4 regions of the Streptomyces sp. MMBL 11-1 genome follow, and region 3 is predicted to be linked to each of the others. Evidence: riboswitches for the same ligand, from Rfam matches in the RefSeq annotation. Region 3 holds a riboswitch; each other region holds the start of a gene.
The links. A riboswitch is a leader RNA that binds a small molecule or an ion and turns the genes downstream of it on or off. The one in region 3 is predicted to bind cobalamin.
Positions count from the first base shown of each region.

Region 1: another riboswitch for cobalamin. It lies ahead of PSQ21_RS05920 (cobalamin biosynthesis protein); the one in region 3 lies ahead of PSQ21_RS25015 (ribonucleoside-diphosphate reductase subunit alpha).
Region 2: another riboswitch for cobalamin. It lies ahead of metE (5-methyltetrahydropteroyltriglutamate--homocysteine S-methyltransferase); the one in region 3 lies ahead of PSQ21_RS25015 (ribonucleoside-diphosphate reductase subunit alpha).
Region 4: another riboswitch for cobalamin. It lies ahead of PSQ21_RS11475 (ABC transporter substrate-binding protein); the one in region 3 lies ahead of PSQ21_RS25015 (ribonucleoside-diphosphate reductase subunit alpha).

Region 1 covers NZ_CP117709.1:1,386,543-1,390,919, reverse strand. The annotation lists gene PSQ21_RS05925 (cobyric acid synthase) at 1-1,397, opposite strand, end outside; gene PSQ21_RS05920 (cobalamin biosynthesis protein) at 1,438-2,403, opposite strand; cobalamin riboswitch at 2,535-2,666, opposite strand; gene PSQ21_RS05915 (hypothetical protein) at 2,818-3,051, opposite strand; gene PSQ21_RS05910 (inorganic phosphate transporter) at 3,064-4,326, opposite strand.
Region 2 covers NZ_CP117709.1:7,003,564-7,007,940, reverse strand. The annotation lists gene metE (5-methyltetrahydropteroyltriglutamate--homocysteine S-methyltransferase) at 1-2,180, opposite strand, end outside; cobalamin riboswitch at 2,346-2,560, opposite strand; gene PSQ21_RS30920 (hypothetical protein) at 2,889-3,086, shown strand; gene cobF (precorrin-6A synthase (deacetylating)) at 3,176-3,967, opposite strand; gene PSQ21_RS30910 (protein kinase domain-containing protein) at 4,114-4,377, opposite strand, start outside.
Region 3 covers NZ_CP117709.1:5,571,538-5,575,914, forward strand. The annotation lists gene PSQ21_RS25010 (ribonucleotide-diphosphate reductase subunit beta) at 1-310, opposite strand, end outside; gene PSQ21_RS25015 (ribonucleoside-diphosphate reductase subunit alpha) at 310-2,724, opposite strand; cobalamin riboswitch at 2,861-2,984, opposite strand; gene PSQ21_RS25020 (hypothetical protein) at 3,326-4,045, opposite strand; gene PSQ21_RS25025 (YbdD/YjiX family protein) at 4,183-4,377, opposite strand, start outside.
Region 4 covers NZ_CP117709.1:2,674,834-2,679,210, forward strand. The annotation lists gene PSQ21_RS11465 (ABC transporter ATP-binding protein) at 1-85, opposite strand, end outside; gene PSQ21_RS11470 (FecCD family ABC transporter permease) at 114-1,154, opposite strand; gene PSQ21_RS11475 (ABC transporter substrate-binding protein) at 1,151-2,152, opposite strand; cobalamin riboswitch at 2,191-2,381, opposite strand; gene PSQ21_RS11480 (Mov34/MPN/PAD-1 family protein) at 2,401-2,823, opposite strand; gene PSQ21_RS11485 (amino acid permease) at 2,956-4,377, opposite strand, start outside.

The DNA of each region.
Region 1 (4,377 bases), 4.2 Mb from region 3:
TCCAGCTGCTCCTCCCGCAACGCCTCGAAACTCGTGTCCGGCGCCGGCACGAACCGCCGCCCGGCGGCGTGGGCCACTTCCACCAGGAACCGCCGCCGGAACGCGTCGCTCTCCAGCGACCCGTGCCAGTGCGTCCCCCACACCGCCCCCACCCGGCACCCGTCGAGGAACGGCTCCCCGCCCCGTACGTCGGCCACCCCGTGGTGGATCTCGTATCCCTCCACCGGTTCGCCCAGCGCCGAGCCGACCGGCCGCGCCAGCGTCTTGGCCCGGTCGAAGCGAATACGCACCGGCAGCAGCCCCAGCCCGTCCACGACGCCGGCCCGCGACTCCACCTCGTCCTCGATCCGCTCACCGAGCACCTGGAACCCGCCGCAGATCCCCAGCACCGGCCGGCCCTCCGCCGCCCGCCGTACCAGCGCCTCCGCGAGGCCCCGCTCGCGCAGCCAGGCCAGCGCCCTCACCGTCCCGCGCGTCCCGGGCACGATCACCAGGTCCGCGTCGGCCAGCTCCTCCGCCCGGTCCACGAACCGCACGACGACGCCCGGTTCGGCGGCCAGCGCGTCCACGTCCGTGAAGTTCGACATGAGCGGCACCGCGCAGACCGCCACCCGCAGCACGTCCTCGCCGTGCGGGCGAGCCACGACCGACTCCCGCACCGCACCCCGCAAGGACACCCGCAGGCCGTCCTCCTCGTCGATGCCGAGCCCGTGGGCGAACGGCAGCACCCCGTACGTCCGCCGCCCGGTCAGCCCGTACAGCATGTCCAGGCCCGGCTCCAGCAGGGAGACGTCGCCCCGGAACTTGTTCACCAGGTAGCCCGCGACCAGCGCCTGGTCCTCGGGGCCCAGCAACGCCGTTGTTCCGAAGAACGACGCGAAGACCCCGCCCCGGTCGATGTCCCCGACCACCAGCACGGGGAAGCGGGCGGCCCGCGCGATCCCCATGTTCACGATGTCGGTGCGCCGGAGATTGATCTCGGCGGGGGAGCCCGCCCCCTCGCAGATCACCGCGTCGTACGTCGACCGCAGCTCCTCCAGGCAGTCCGTCACCGTGCCGAGCAGCGCCTCCTGACGGCCCCCGTGGTACCCCCGGGCGCTCATCTCGCCGACCGGCTTCCCCATCAGGACCACCTGGCTGGAGCGGTCGCTGCCGGGCTTCAGCAGCACCGGGTTCATCAGGGCCGTCGGCTCCACCCGGGCGGCCTGCGCCTGCATCGCCTGGGCCCGCCCGATCTCCGCGCCCTGTCGGGTCACGAAGGAGTTCAGGGACATGTTCTGGGCCTTGAAGGGCGCGACCTTCACGCCCCGGCGCTTAAGCCAGCGGCAGATGCCCGCCGTGACGACGCTCTTGCCCGCGTCCGATGTGGTGCCCGCGACCAGCAGTCCGCCGCTCATGCCCGCTCCCGTTCCCGTACCGCGTTCCGTCCCGGACCGTTCATGACCGTCCCCACTTCCGCCCCGTGACCGTCCGGCCCGCGACCAGCCGCCCCGCCACGCACACACCGAGGGCCAGCGTGCTCACCCGGCGCGACAGCCGTACCGCACGTTCGATGTCCGCTCCCCGCACGGCCCGCCCGGACTCCCCGTTCAGCACCGGCCGGTGCTCGACGCGCCCCGCGTACGCCAGCGTCCCGCCCAGCCGTACGCCGAGCGCACCCGCGAACGCTGCCTCCACCGGCCCCGCGTTCGGGCTCGGGTGACGCCCCGCGTCCGCCCTCCAGGCGCGTACGGCCTCCCGGGGCCGCCCACCGCCCGCCACGGCCAGCGCGGCCGTCAGACGGGCGCCGGGCCACCCCGCGAGGTCGTCCAGGCGGGCCGAGGCCCAGCCGTAACGGCGGTAGCGGGGGGACTTGTGGCCGACCATCGCGTCGAGCGTGTTCACGGCCCGGAAGCCGACGAGCCCCGGGACCCCGCCGATCGCCCCCCACACCAGCGCGCCGACAACGGCGTCCGAGGTGTTCTCGGCGACCGACTCGACGACCGCGCGGGCGATCCCGGGGCCGTCGAGGGAGTGCGGATCGCGACCGCACAGGTGCGGCAGCCGCTCCCGCGCGGCCTCCAGGTCCCCGGCGGCCAGGGCGCCGCCGATGGCGCGCGCCTCCCGGCCGAGCGACGTCCCCCCGACGACGGACCAGGCGGTGGCGGCGGTCAGCGCGACGGCGAGCGCGGGGCGGTCCCGGGTGGCGCGGGCGGCCAGCGCGGCGGCCCCGACGGCGCCGCCGGCGCACACGAGGGTGTGCAGGGCGCCCCGGCCCCGGTCGTCACGCCACAGCAGGGATTCGGCCCGCGCGGCTGCGCGGCCGAATCCGGCGACGGGATGGCCCCGACGGGGGTCGCCGAGCAGAGCGTCGGCGATCAGCCCGGCCGTGGCGCCGTACGCGAAGACGCGGTCGGCACGCACGGCTCAGCCCGTCGCGGGGAGAGGCGTTCCGGAAGGGGGATGAGGGGGGACAGGAAGCGGCACACGGCGGCCGGGCATGGCGTATGTCCTCACTCAGGGTCCGCGCCCTGGTTCGACGTGACCGGCGACGAGAGTCTCCTGGCTTCCGGATCCGCAGTTCCCCCGGCCTTCCAGCCCGTGTTCCGTGGGCCGTGACGTCCGGTGTGGGGGAGTGCTCCCCGGTGACAGTGGCGGGACCGCGCCGGATTCGCACCGGCTTCCTCTGCTGTCGCCGTAAATGGCTCCGGCAGTCCACCACGCCCCGCGAACAACCGTCAACTCGCTGTTGACCTGCGAGGCTCCACTGTGCGCAGACGCACATCGGGCCGGACACACGAGGGTGTGTCCGGCCCGAGGGAGAAGCGGGGTGCGGGGTCAGGCGACGATCAGGTAGATCCCGTACGCGACCGCCGCCACGCACGCCGCGAAGCAGACGTACGCCGCGGTGCGCGCCAGCGCGACCGACCCGCCGCCGGCGGCGCCGCTTCCGGCCGTGGCGGACTGCTTGGAGAGGGCGACGATGCCCAGGGTGAAGAGGCCGACCAGCGCGACGGTGACCACGAGGCTGACACCGAACACGGAGGCGAGGGCTGCCCAGTCGATTTTCATGCGGATCTGTCCTTACACCTTGGCCGGCGGCCGGGCCGGGTCGTCGGGCGACGAGGCCGGGGCCGGGATGGTGGTTGCGAGGTCGGCGGCCGGGGCGCCGGCGGGCGGCGGCTGGACCGCGGCGATGGCGGTGGTGACGACGCCCTGGGGCTCGCCCTCCCCGTCCGGGTCGTTGACGTTGGTGTGGTCCACCGGCTGGCGGCGCGAGGCCAGCCAGATGGCGAAGGAGCCGCCCACGAGCACGACCGCGGTGACGGTGATGCCCCAGGGGCCCTGCTTGGTCAGGAACTCGGCGCCCGCGCCGATCAGACCGGCCGCCGGGAGCGTCAGACCCCAGGCGACGAACATCCGGGTGGCGGTGGACCAGCGGACCACGCCCCCCTTGCGGCCGAGACCCGCGCCCATCACGGCGCCGGAGCAGGACTGGGTGGTGGAGAGCGAGAAGCCGAGGTGCGAGGAGGCCAGGATGACCGTCGCCGCGCTGGTCTGGGCGGCGAAGCCCTGCGGCGGCTGGAGGTCGGTCAGCCCCTTGCCCATCGTGCGGATGATGCGCCAGCCGCCGAGGTAGGTGCCGAGCGCGATGGCCACACCGGCGGAGACGATGACCCACAGCGGCGGGTTGGAGCCGGGGGCGAGGACGCCACTGGTGACCAGCGCCAGCGTGATGATGCCCATCGTCTTCTGGGCGTCGTTGGTGCCGTGGGCGAGCGAGACGAGACCGGCGGAGGCGATCTGTCCGGCCCGGTAGCCCTTGGCGGTCGACTTGAGCTGACCCTCGTCGGTGACGTTCCGGTTGATCCGGTACGTCAGCCGCGTGGCCAGCATCGCGGCGATACCGGCGACCAGCGGGGCGGCGATCGCCGGGAGCAGCACCTTGGTGACGACGGTGCCGCCGTTGATCGAGGACCAGCCCGCCGACATGACCGCGGCGCCGATCAGACCGCCGAACAGGGCGTGGGAGGAGCTGGAGGGCAGGCCGACCAGCCAGGTCAGGAGATTCCACAGGATGGCGCCGACGAGCGCCGCGAAGATGACCTCGGTTCTGATGCCGTCCTCGTTGACGATCCCGCCGGAGATCGTCTTGGCGACCTCCACCGACAGGAACGCGCCGATCAGGTTGAGAACGGCGGACATCGCCACCGCTGTCTTGGGTTTCAGGGCGCCGGTCGAGATGGTGGTCGCCATCGCGTTGGCGGTGTCGTGGAAACCGTTCGTGAAATCGAACACGAGAGCTGTCACGACCACAATCGCAAGCAGCAGCGTGATGTGTTCCATTTACCCAGGCAATCGTTCGACGTCAGTGGCACGTGGACCGTAGGCAACCTG
Region 2 (4,377 bases), 1.4 Mb from region 3:
AGTGCCTCGCGCAACAGGGACGCCGCCTCCTCGGCGCTGGGGACGCGCGGGGAGTGGATGTCGTAGACGCCCGGGCCCGCCTCGCGGGGGTAGCCGTGGGCGGCCAGTTCGCGGGCGACCTGCATATGGGAGCGGGCCGCTTCCAGGCTGATGACGTCGGCGTCGAGATCATCGATGGCCTGGACGATGTCACCGAACTCCGCGTAGCACATGTGGGTGTGGATCTGGGTGTCCGGCCGGACCCCGGAGGTGGCGAGCCGGAAGGACTCCGTCGCCCACTCCAGGTACGCGGCGTGCTCCGCCGCCCGCAGCGGCAGCGTCTCGCGCAGCGCGGGCTCGTCGACCTGGACCACCGAAGCGCCGCTCGCCTCCAGGTCGTTCACCTCGTCACGCAGGGCGAGAGCCACCTGACGGGCGGTGTCGGCGAGCGGCTGGTCGTCGCGGACGAAGGACCAGGCCAGCATCGTGACCGGACCGGTGAGCATGCCCTTGACGGGGCGTGCGGTCAGCGACTGCGCGTACGTCGTCCAGCGCACCGTCATCGGCCCGGGACGCGAGATGTCGCCCGCGAGGACCGGCGGCCGGACATACCGGGTGCCGTAGGACTGCACCCAGCCGTGCTCGGTGGCGAGGTATCCGGTGAGCTGCTCGGCGAAGTACTGGACCATGTCGTTGCGTTCGGGCTCGCCGTGCACCAGGACGTCCAGTCCGGCCTTCTCCTGGAAGAAGATGACCTCGCGGATCTCGTTCTTGACGCGCTCCTCGTATCCGGCCTCGTCGATCCGCCCCGCCCGCAGGTCGGCGCGTGCGGTGCGCACCTCGGTGGTCTGCGGGAAGGAGCCGATGGTGGTCGTCGGCAGCAGCGGCAGTCCGAGGTGGGCGCGTTGGACGGCGGCGCGTTCCGGGTACGGCTGGGAGCGGCGGCCGTCCGCGTCGGTGACGGCCGCCGCACGGGCGCGGACGGCCGGGTCGCGGGTGAGCGCCGCGTCGGTGCGGGAGGCCAGGTCGGCGCGGTTGGCGGCGAGTTCGGCCGCGATGGTGTCCGTGCCGCCGCCCAGACCACGGGCCAGGACGACGATTTCCTGGGTCTTCTGCTGGGCGAAGGCGAGCCAGCGGGCGATGCCCGGATCGATGCTCTGCTCGGCGTCGGCGTCCAGCGGGACGTGCAGGAGGGAGCAGGAGGCGGAGACGTCGACCCGGTCGGCGAGGCCGAGGAGAGTGCCGAGGGTGGCGAGCGACTTCTCGTAGTCGTTGATCCAGATGTTGCGGCCGTTCACGACACCGGCGACCAGCCGTTTGCCGGGCAGCCCGCCGGCCGCCGCGAGGTCGTCGAGGTTCCCCGCGCCGGACTCGGTGAAGTCCAGGGCCAGCCCGTCGACGGGGGCCTTGGCCAGGACCGCCAGCGCTTCGCCGAGCCGCCCGAAGTAGGAGGCGACCAGCAGTCGGGGCCGGTCGGCGTGTCCGCCGAGCTCGCGGTAGGCGCGGGCGGCGGCGTTCAACTCGGCAGGGGTGCGGTCCTGGACGAGCGCGGGTTCGTCGAGCTGCACCCACGTGGCGCCCGCCGCGCGCAGGTCGGCGAGGACCTCCGCGTACACGGGGAGCAGCCGGTCCAGGAGGGTCAGCGGCTCGAAGTCCACCGCCACGCCGGGAGCCGCCTTGGCGAGCAGGAGATAGGTGATGGGTCCGACCAGCACCGGTCGGGGCGTGAGACCGAGGGCCAGCGCCTCCTGGAACTCCGCGACCTGCTTGGCGGAGTCGGCGGAGAACACCGTGTCCGGGCCCAACTCAGGTACCAGATAGTGGTAGTTCGTGTCGAACCACTTCGTCATCTCCAGCGGGGCGACGTCCTGTGTGCCCCGGGCCATGGCGAAGTAGCCGTCGAGGGCGTCGGCGTCGACGGCCTCGCGGTGCCGCTCGGGGACTGCGCCGACCATGACGCTGGTGTCCAGGACATGGTCGTAGTACGAGAAGTCACCGGTCGGCACCTCGTGGACTCCGGCCTCGGCGAGCTGCCGCCAGGTTCCCCGGCGCAGCTCGGCGGCGGTCTCCCGGAGGGCGTCGGCGTCGACGCGGCCCTTCCAGTAACCCTCGATGGCCTTCTTCAGTTCGCGGTTCCGGCCCTGGCGGGGGTAGCCGTACACGGTGGTCTGTGCTGCCGCGGCTGCGGGCTTCGCTGTCACGTGACTCTCCTTCGCGAGCGTGTCTGCGGGACAGATCCCGGGACGGGACGCGAACGCGAGGGGATGACACGTCGGGCGGAGACCGGAACACGTAGAACCGTGTCCGTCCGCCCGCTGGTCACGCCGACCCGCCCACGAGGTCACCGAGATCTCCGCACGCGAACGGTCGCGTGCGGGCAACGGGCAGGTCTTCGGACTCGCGGGCACGTCTGCCGGGGCAGACACCTAATGACCGTCGCTTCCCAGACCCGGCCGGGCCCAGTGCGTATGACGGCGGTCGTTCCCACTCACCGCTGCGGGGCAGTCCCGGATTCCCACCGGGTTCCCTCTTACGACACCCTGCCTGGCGGACAGGGCGAACCAGCTGCGCCGGTCAGCCTAGACGGACGCCCGGCCCGTGCGCACTGTTGTTCACACTTCGGATGGTGCCACGGGGCGACGGGGCGGCGAGCGCTCCCGTCCCCGGGTCGGACTCCGTCGCGGCGGGGCACCGCGGCCTGCCACGCCCGTTTTCCGCTCGTTCGGCCGTTCGTCGGCCGCGTGCTGACCGCTGGTCAGGTCAGGCGCGTCCACTGGGCGTGACAGTGACACAGATGTAACCGAATGGCGTAGGGACTGCGGAACCACCGAGCGTCACAAGCCGTTCTTCTTCCCACTACACGGCCGCCGACCCACGGCGAGGCCGACCGAGGAAACGGAAAACGCCAGATGAAGAAGACAGTCGGGTGGGCCCAGGACGGCGACGACTGGACGATCACCGTGAACGGCACGCTGTATCGCGCGATCGAACGGCCGGCGGACGGCCGGGTGCACGACTACCTGGTGCGGGGCGACGACCTCACCGCCGAATGCCCGAGCCTGGGGCACGGGCTCGGCGTGATCAGGGCGCACGAGACCCGGCGCTGAGCACTCCCGGGACCGCTGTCGGGTCCGACGACGAGGTGCGGAGACCCTCGCCGCCCGCGCCTCGACGTGGGCCCGTCCGCCATCGGCCGTCAGTCGCCGCCCGTGCCGGGCGGTCGGCGCAGCAGATAGGTGTCCATGATCCAGCCGTGCCGTTCGCGGGCCTCCGCGCGCAGCCGCCTGATCCGGCCGGCGACCTCGTCGAGCGGGCCGGAGACCAGGATCTCGTCGGGGGTGCCGATGTACGCGCCCCAGTGGATCCACAGGCCCCTGCCCGTCAGGTGGGTGAAGCTCTCGTGGCCGTCGAGCATCACGACGATGTCGCCGTCGTCCTCGGGAAAGCCCTGGGCGAGACGCCTGCCGGGGGTGATGTGGATGGGGCGGCCGACCCGGTTCAGGGTGACGCCGTGGCGTGCGGCGAGGGCGGAGACGCTGCTGATGCCGGGGATCACCTCATGGCCGAATTCCACCGTGCCCCGGCCCCGGATGTCGTCGAGGATCGCGAGGGTGCTGTCGTACAGGGACGGGTCGCCCCACACCAGGAAGGCTCCGCACTGTCCCGGCGCGAGTTCCTCGATGATCAGGCGTTCGCAGATGTGGGCGCGGCGGTGACGCCAGTCGCGCACCGCCGAGGTGTAGCGCCCGCCGTCCTGCTGGGTGCGGTCCCGCCACGGGTCCTCGGCCTCGACGACGCGGTAGGGGCCGGTGAGGTGTTCGTCGAGGATGTCCCGCCGCAGCCGGGTGAGGGACTCCTTCTCCTTGCCTTTGCCGACCACGAAGAAGACGTCGGCCCGGCGCATGGCCTTCACCGCGGCGAGGGTCAGGTGGTCGGGGTCGCCGGCGCCCATGCCGATGACGAGGAGGTGGCGGGGTGCGTCGCTCATGTCGGCCGATCATGCCAGGAACGGGACGAGGCGGTCCTGCCGGGACGTCCGGCCAGGTGCGCGGGCAGGGCGGTGGCGCGGTGGAGAAGGGGCCGCGGGCCCCGGCCGCCGCCGGCGCCCCACCCACCCGGTCCCGGGTCACCGGCTCAGGGAACGGGGGCGGACAGAAGGGTGCCGTCCTCGAAGGTCAGGTAGAAGGAGCCGCCGGACACCAGGACGCTGGACGGCCGCATCGAGGGAGCGTCGACGGCCTCTCCCTCCCGGGGCCAGCCGCGGAGCGTGGACCGGCTCGCCACGGCCGTGCCCTGCTCCAGGTCGAATCCCCGCAGCTCGCCGGCCCCGATCACCAGGACCCGGTCACCGGCCACGATGACGGAGTCCTCGCCGTTCCAGGGCAGCGACCACTGCTC
Region 3 (4,377 bases):
CGAAGAGCTGCCGCGACAGGTACAGCCGCGCCTCGGGGGAGTTGATGTGCTTGTACAGCGTCAGCACGAGGTTGTTGGAGACGATCGAGTCACCGGTCGCGAAGAACGCCACCAGCCGGCCGATCATGTGCTGCTCACCCGGCGACAGCTTGGCGAGGTCGGAGACGTCCGAGTGGAGGTCGACCTCCTCCACGGTCCAGGTGTTCTTGATCGCGTCCCGGTAGCGCTCGTAGAAGTCCGGGTAGCGCATGGGACGCAGGGTCAGCTCGAAGCCCGGGTCGAGCAGGTTCTTGTCGTCGTTGGTGCTCATTACTGGCAGGCCTCGCAGGACTCGGGGTTTTCCAGGGAGCAGGCGATGGCGTCCGCGTCGGGAGCCGACGCCTGCTGTACGGGAACGGGGGCGGCGGCCGACGCCCGGCCGGACGCGGCACGGGCGATCCGGGTCGCCGGACGCGAACGCAGGTAGTACGTCGTCTTCAGCCCCTGCTTCCAGGCGTACGCGTACATCGAGGAGAGTTTGCCGATCGTCGGCGTCTCCAGGAACAGGTTGAGCGACTGGCTCTGGTCGAGGAACGGCGTACGGGCCGCCGCCATGTCGATCAGGCCGCGCTGCGGGATCTCCCACGCGGTGCGGTACAGCGCCCGCACGTCGTCGGGGATCCAGGCGAAGCCCTGCACGGAGCCGCTCGCCTCGCGCAGCGCCTCGCGGGTGCGGGCGTCCCACACGCCGAGCCGCTTCAGCTCGTCCACCAGGTAGGCGTTGACCTGGAGGAACTCACCGCTGAGCGTCTCACGCTTGAACAGGTTGGACACCTGCGGCTCGATGCACTCGTACACCCCGGCGATCGAGGCGATCGTGGCGGTCGGCGCGATGGCCAGCAGCAGCGAGTTGCGCATCCCGGTCTTCGCGACCCGGGCGCGCAGCGCGTCCCAGCGCTCCGGCCAGTTCAGCTCGGTGTCGTAGTGGTCGGGGTGCAGCACCCCGCGCGCGGCCCGGGTCTCGGACCAGGCGGGCAGGGGGCCGGAGCGCTCGGCGAGGTCGCAGGACGCCTCGTACGCGGCCAGCATGATCCGCTCGGAGATCTTCGTGGAGAGCGCGCGGGCCCCGGGGGAGTCGAACGGCAGCCGCAGCTGGAAGAAGACGTCCTGGAGGCCCATCGCGCCCAGGCCCACCGGCCGCCAGCGGGAGTTGGAGCGCCCGGCCTGCTCGGTCGGGTAGAAGTTGATGTCGACGACCCGGTCCAGGAAGGTCACGGCGGTGCGGACCGTGGCGTCCAGGCGGTCCCAGTCGATCGAGCCGTCCGCCACGAACGCGCCGAGGTTGACCGAGCCCAGGTTGCAGACGGCCGTCTCGCCGTCGTCGGTGACTTCGAGGATCTCGGTGCACAGGTTCGAGGAGTGGACGACCCGGCCCGGCTCGGCGGTCTGGTTCGCGGTCCGGTTGGAGGCGTCCTTGAACGTCATCCAGCCCTGGCCGGTCTGCGCGAGCGTCCGCATCATCCGGCCGTACAGCTCACGCGCGGGGATCGTCCTGCGGGCCAGGCCCTTGGCCTCGGCCGCCCGGTAGGCCGCGTCGAACGCGTCGCCCCACAGGTCGACCAGCTCGGGCACGTCGGCCGGGGAGAACAGCGACCACTCGGTGTCCGCGTCGACCCGGCGCATGAACTCGTCCGGGATCCAGTGCGCCAGGTTGAGGTTGTGCGTACGCCGCTGGTCCTCGCCCGTGTTGTCGCGGAGCTCCAGGAACTCCTCGATGTCCGCGTGCCAGGTCTCCAAGTAGACCGCCGCCGCGCCCTTGCGCCGGCCGCCCTGGTTCACCGCCGCGACGGAGGCGTCCAGCGTCTTGAGGAACGGCACGATGCCGTTGGAGTGCCCGTTGGTGCCCCGGATCAGCGAACCCCGTGCGCGGATGCGGGAGTACGACAGACCGATGCCGCCCGCGTGCTTGGAGAGCCGCGCCACCTGGTGGTAGCGGTCGTAGATCGAGTCGAGCTCGTCCTTCGGCGAGTCCAGCAGATAGCAGGAGGACATCTGCGGGTGCCGGGTGCCGGAGTTGAAGAGCGTGGGGGAGGAGGGGAGGTAGTCCAGCCGGCTCATCAGCCCGTACAGCGCGGCGACCTCGTCCAGCGCCCGCGCCGAGTCGTCCTCGGCGAGACCGGCGGCCACGCGCAGCATGAAGTGCTGCGGGGTCTCGATGACCTGGCGGGTGATCGGGTGGCGCAGCAGGTAGCGGCTGTGCAGCGTCCGCAGGCCGAAGTAGCCGAAGCGGTCGTCGGCGGCGTCCGCCAGGGCCTGCTCGACCAGCCGGTCGAGGGCGGCGGAGTGGAGCGCGACGAACGCGGCGGTGCGCTCCGCGATCAGGCCCTCGCGGTGGCCCACGGCGACCGAGGCGGAGAAGGACGTCGCGCCCTGGCCCGCCGCCTCGTCCGCGATCGTGCGGGTCAGCAGCCGGGCGGCCAGCCGGGAGTACGCCGGGTCCTCGGAGATCAGCCCGGCGGCGGCCTCGGTGGCCAGCGAGCGCAGCTCGGCCTCGTCGGAACGGGCGTTGCGCCCGCGCAGCGCGGCGGCGGCGACCCGGCCGGGGTCGGTGTCGGGAAGATCGACGGTGAGGTCGGTCAGGGTCCGCAGCAGGGCGGTCCCGGGTCCGTCGTTCGTGCCTTCGCCGGACGTGGTGGAGGCAGCGGATCCGGTGGCTGAAACCGGATCGGCGGGCGCGATGGTCACTGGGCTTTCCCTCGCTCGGCAGGGGCCGGCGGAAGGCAGGGGAGCCGGGCAGCGCGAGACCCGGGGCAGGGCAGCACGGCTGACGGCGTCCACCGGCCTATCCGCGAGACCCGGACGTCTGGCGTCCGGTTCGGTCGAGCCGGACGCGCTGTCGACAGGTCTTCGGACTTGTGGGTGCGCAAAAGCACACCGATCACACCGTTGCGGGACAGTTCCGGATTCGCACCGGATTCCCCTGCGGCGACAGCGAGGTCGAGCATACATGTGGGGGCCGCCGGATGAAGCGGCCCCCACATGTTGTGTCGCGGGGATTCAGGGCGTCTCTCAGGCGGGCGCCCCCGGCTTCGGCCGGAAGGCCATGGGCCGTGGTCCCGGCACCGGTTCCCCGACCCCTTCGAGGGGCCGCGCGAACGGTCCGAGGGGCTGTGCGAACCGTCCTAGGGGCTGCGCGAAGCCGGGCCGACGGTAGATCCTATGGGCTCCGGGCACGGCCGGCCGTGTCGGCGGCGCCGGCGCCCGTACGCCGTCGGCGGACCGGGCGCACTCGACGCGCGCGTCCGCACGAGGGCATCTCCCGCGCCCGCCCTGACCGGCAGATCCGTCAGCCGCTCGCTCCCACATCGTTGTTGGGGGCGCCGTCGCCCACCGGCGGCAGGTCGCCGCGCTCGACCGGCTGCTCCCCGGGAGCCTCCCCGGCCGGCCGGTCCCCGGGGACCTCCCCGGCCGGCCGTTGACCGGGAGCCTCCCCGGCCGGCGGCAGGACCTGGTCCAGCTCGTGGTCGTCGGCGCGGTGGGCGGCCCGCGCCGCCGACCGCAGGGTCGCCCGGTCCACCTCTTCGCGCGCCCCGCTCACGGTGACCACGAGTCCGCCCTTCTCCCGGGCGTAGGCGTGGCCCGACTCCGTGGCCCGGTACCACTGTCCGCCGTCCCGCTCGCACGTCACCAGGGGCCCCTCGTCGCCGGCGGGCGCGGGGTCCTTCCTGCAGTCGGCCCCGGCGTGGGCCCGGCGTTCCACCCGCAGGTGGAGCTGCCCGCCGTCGGGCGTGGTGTAGACGCTGCCGAACCCGTCGTCGCCGATCACCCCCACCGACTGGCGGGCCAGGGTGTACCCCGGGACCTCGGTCACCCACACATGCTCAGCGACGGTCTGTACGGCCAGGGCCCGCGCCTCCAGCTCCGCCCGGTCGGGCACCGGGGCCGCCGAGGCGCTCCCCGTCGCCCGCGCGTCGGACGCCACCTCGGTGCCGCAGCCCGTCGCGGCCAGGGTGAGTGTCAGTGCCAGGGCCGTGAGCGCGGGCCGGAGCCGGGGGTGCGAGGTCATGGGCGCATCCTTTCGTACGGTGAGGTCTCCGCGCATCGGGAGACCGAGCGGGTCCCGGGCCCGCGCGTGGGCGCGAAAAGGGGCCGCCGCACCTTCTGGAAGGGGTGCGGCGGCCCGGTGCGCCGGTGGTGCGGTGTTCAGCAGCAGCGGAAGCCTTCGCGGGGGTCCGCCTCGCGGGCGTCCGTGCGGCTGCGTTCGAAGGCGCGACGGTCCATCACCGGGGCGTCCGGATCGTGGGCCCTCGCGTGCGCCACATAGCGGTCGTACGTGGACTCGCCGGTCAGCTCACGGACGTACCAACGGATCCGGGCAGCCACCCGGCGTACGTCCGC
Region 4 (4,377 bases), 2.9 Mb from region 3:
CGGCGGCCGTGAGGTCGACGGAGTCGACGAGGTGGCGGCCCTCGCCGACGCCGTACGAGAGTCCCTCGGTGCGCAGCGTGGTCATGGGCGGGCTCCCTCTACGGGTGACGTCGTCATGCGGGTGCTCCCTCGGGGCGGCGGCGGAGCATCCAGAGGAAGAACGGGCCGCCGGTCAGCGCGGTGAGGACGCCGACCGGGATGTCCTGCGGGGCGGCGAGTGTCCGGGCGGCCAGGTCGGCGAGGACCAGGAACACCGCTCCGCCGAGGGCGACGACCGGGAGCAGTGCCCGGTGCGCGGCGCCGACGGCCATCCGGGCCATGTGCGGGACCATCAGCCCGACGAAGCCGATCGCCCCGCTGTACGCGACGAGCGCCCCGGTCATGAGGGAGGCGAGGACGAAGACGGCGGCCCGGAAGCGGGCGGTGTCGAGGCCGAGGACGGTCGCGCCCTCCTCCCCCACCAGGAGCAGGTCGAGCGGCCGGGCCAGGGTGAGGAGTACGGCGGTGCCGACGGCCAGGGTGACCGCGGGGAGCGCGAGCATGTCCCAGCGGGCCGCGCCGAGGCCGCCGAGGGTCCAGTAGAGAACTTCCTGGAGGTGGTCGGCGCGGGCGGAGGTGACCAGGATCAGGCTGGTCAGGGCGGAGAGGACGTAGGAGACGGCGACCCCGGCGAGGACGAGCCGGTTGGTGGCGAGGCCGCCTCCGCCGCGCGCCAGGGTGTAGACGAGGAGCAGTGAGAGCAGCGCACCGGCGAAGGCCGCGGCGGGGATGGTGACGGTGGTGGCGAGGGTCGCGCCGATGCCGAGGACGATCACCAGGACGGCGCCGGTGGAGGCCCCGGAGGAGACGCCGAGGAGGAACGGGTCGGCGAGCTGGTTGCGTACGAGGGCCTGGAGGACGGTGCCGATGACGGCGAGTCCGGCGCCGACGACGATGCCGAGCAGCACCCGGGGAAGGCGGACGTCCAGGACGATCGTGCGGAACGGGCTCGCGTCCGCCCGCCCGGTCAGGATGGAGAGGACCTGGCCGGGCGGGATGCGGACGGAGCCGAGGGCGAGTGCGGCGATGACGGCGGCGGCGAGGAGCACGGCGAGGGCGCCGAGCACCAGGGTGTAGCGGAGCGGCCGTCGCGGTGCGGCGGTGCGGCAGCTCACGGGGTGGTGGCCCCCGGGTGGAGCTGGGCGGCGAGCTTGTCGACGGCGGCGGGGACGCGGACGCCGAGGACCGCGTCGGAGAGCGGCATGACCGCGAAGCGCTTGTTCCTGATGGCCGGGATGTCGGCGAGGGCCGGGTCGGTGAGGAGGCGCTTCTTCTTCTGTTCGACGGTGGTGGCCCCGTAGTCGTAGATCACGATCGCCTCGGGCCTGCGGGCGACGACGTTCTCCCAGGAGGCGTCGCCGAAGGGCTTGTCGAGGTCGGCGAAGACGTTGGTGCCGCCGGCCCGCTCGATCAGTTCGTTGCCGATGCCTTCGCCGCCGGCGGTGAACGCGGTCTTGTCGCCGCTGTCGTAGACGAAGACGGAGACGGGCTTCAGGCCGGCGAGCTTCTCGGCGGTGGCGGCGTTGTCGGCCTCGGCCCGCTTGATCCAGGCCTCGGCGCGGTCGCTGACGCCGAAGGTGCGGCCGACCTCGCGGATCTCCTCGTAGAGGGTGTCCATGGGCTGGTCGCCCTTGGTGCAGCTCTCGGCGTTGAGGCGGGTCTCGATGCCGGACTTCTTCAGCGCCTCGCGCCCGCGCCCGTCGCCTGCCGCGAACGCGCTGGCGTAGCCGCCGTAGACGAAGTCGGGGTTGGCGGCGAGGACCTGCTCGTAGGAGGGGTACTCCTTCGCGATGACCGGGACGGACGCGTAGTCCTTCGCGTACTTCGGCAGGACCTGGTCGTCGAGGTAGGCGGTGCCGACGAGGGACTTCGCCAGGCCCAGTTCCAGCATGATCTCGGTGACGTGCTGGTTCATGGTGACGACGCGTCGCGGCGGGGCCGTGTACGTGGTGGTGACGCCGCAGTTCTTGACGGTGTACGGGAAGCCGTCGCTCCTGGCCGCGGCCTTGTCCCCGGTGGTGGCGGTGTCGCCGCCGTCCGGGGTGGAGCAGGCGGTGAGGGCGAGCGGGAGCAGCACGGCGGCGGCTATGAGCGCGGGGGTGCGCCGGGGCATGGCGTGGCCTCTCCGGGGGATTTCCGCGTCCCCTGGTCGATGCGAGAAGGCGGCGGGCCAGTTCCTGACTTCCGGGCCGCCCTCCGGTGCGTCGTCGTCCGCTGGGGAGTCGTCCGCGTGGGAGGGGGCCCGGTCACAGTGGCGGGACCGTGCCGGATTCGCACCGGCTTCCTGGTTCCTGCTGCCTTGTTGGGTCTGGGGGCAGTGTGCCAGACCCGTGCGGGGCCCTGTGGGGGCACCCGGGTGGGTCAGTACGCCTCGACGACCCGTACGTCCTCCTCGGTGATCTCGCCGTCCACGATGCGGTACGAGCGGAACTGGAAGGGTCCGGCGTCGTCGGTGTCGGCGGTGGAGACCAGGACGTAGTGGGCTCCTGGTTCGTTGGCGTAGGTGACGTCGGTGCGGGAGGGGTAGGCCTCGGTCGCCGTGTGCGAGTGGTAGACGATCACGGGCTCCTCGTCGCGGTCGTCCATCTCGCGGTAGAGCTTGAGGAGGTCGGCCGAGTCGAACTCGTAGAACGTGGGCGAGCGGGCGGCGTTGAGCATCGGGATGAAGCGCTCGGGGCGGTCCGTCCCGGCCGGGCCCGCGACCACTCCGCACGCCTCGTCGGGGTGGTCGGCGCGGGAGTGGGCGACGATCTGGTCGTGGAGCGCCTGGGTGATGGTCAGCATGGCGCCAGGATAAGCAGCGGGCCCCCGGCGTACCGATGGGTGGTACGCGGGGGCCCGCATGCTGGACGCCGTCGGCCGTTGGGGCGGCCGGGGGCGGTCCGGGAGGAGGGCGGTGTGGGGCCTGCCCTCGGGTCAGGGGTTGCCGGCGGTGGCCTTCTCCTCGGGGGTGCGTGACCGGAGCGCCCGGTGGGAGACGAAGAGGATGAGCGCCCACAGCGGTGCGCAGTAGAGCGAGATCCTGGTGTCCCCGTCGATCGCCATCATCACGATGACCAGGCCGATGAACAGGAGCGCGAACCAGCTCGTGTACGGGGCTCCGGGGGCCTTGAACGAGGACGGCGGGAGCAGACCGGCGTCGGCCGCGCGGCGGTAGCGGATCTGGCTGATCAGAATCATGATCCAGGCCCACATGCCGGAGATGGTCGCGAAGGAGACGACGTAGGTGAACGCCTTGCCCGGCCACTGGTAGTTGATCCACACGCCGACGAGCATCAGGGCGGCGGAGAACGTGGTGCCCGCCAGCGGCAGGCCGTTCTTCGTCAGCCGGGCGAAGGCGCGGGGGCCCTGGCCGTTGAGGGCGAGGTCGCGGAGCATGCGGCCGGTGGAGTACATGCCGGAGTTGCAGGAGGAGAGCGCGGCGGTGAGGACGACGAAGTTGACGACCGCGGCGCCGACGCCGAGCCCCATCTCCTCGAAGGCCTTCACGAACGGGGAGGCGTCGGGTTCGAAGGTGGACCAGGGCACGACCGAGAGGATCATGATCAGCGCGCCGACGTAGAAGACGGCGATGCGCCACGGCACGGTGTTGATGGCCTTGGGCAGCACGGTCTCGGGGTTCTTGGACTCCCCGGCGGTGACGCCGACGAGTTCGACGGCGAGGAAGGCGAACATGACGATCTGGAGCGTCATGAGGGTGCCGGTGATGCCGTTGGGGAAGAAGCCGCCGTCGTTCCAGAGGTTGGCGACGGTGGCGGTGTCGCCGGCGTCGGAGAATCCGACGGTGAGGACGCCCGCGCAGATCAGGATCATGCCGATGATCGCGGTGACCTTGACCATGGAGAACCAGAACTCCAGCTCGCCGAAGAGCTTCACGGAGATCAGGTTGGCGCCGTACAGAATGACGGTGAAGGCGAGTGCGGACAGCCACTGGGGAATGTTCCACCAGTACGTCATATAGGTGGCGGCGGCGGTGACTTCGGTGATTCCGGTGACGACCCAGAAGAGCCAGTAGGTCCAGCCGGTGACGAATCCGAAGAAGGGGCCGAGGAATTCCCGGGCGTACTCCGAGAAGGAGCCGGATACCGGGCGGTACATGAGCAGTTCACCCAGGGCCCGCATGATGAAGAAGATGACCAGGCCCGCGATGACGTAGGCCAGGACGAGGCTGGGTCCGGCCCGGTCGATGGCTTTGCCCGCGCCGAGGAAGAGCCCGGTCCCGATGGCTCCGCCGATGGCGATCATCTGAATCTGACGAGCGCCCAGACCGCGCTGGTATCCCTCGCCACTGGTCCCGGATGTCCCGGCGTCGCCGCCGGGCCGGCCCCTGTCGGCCTG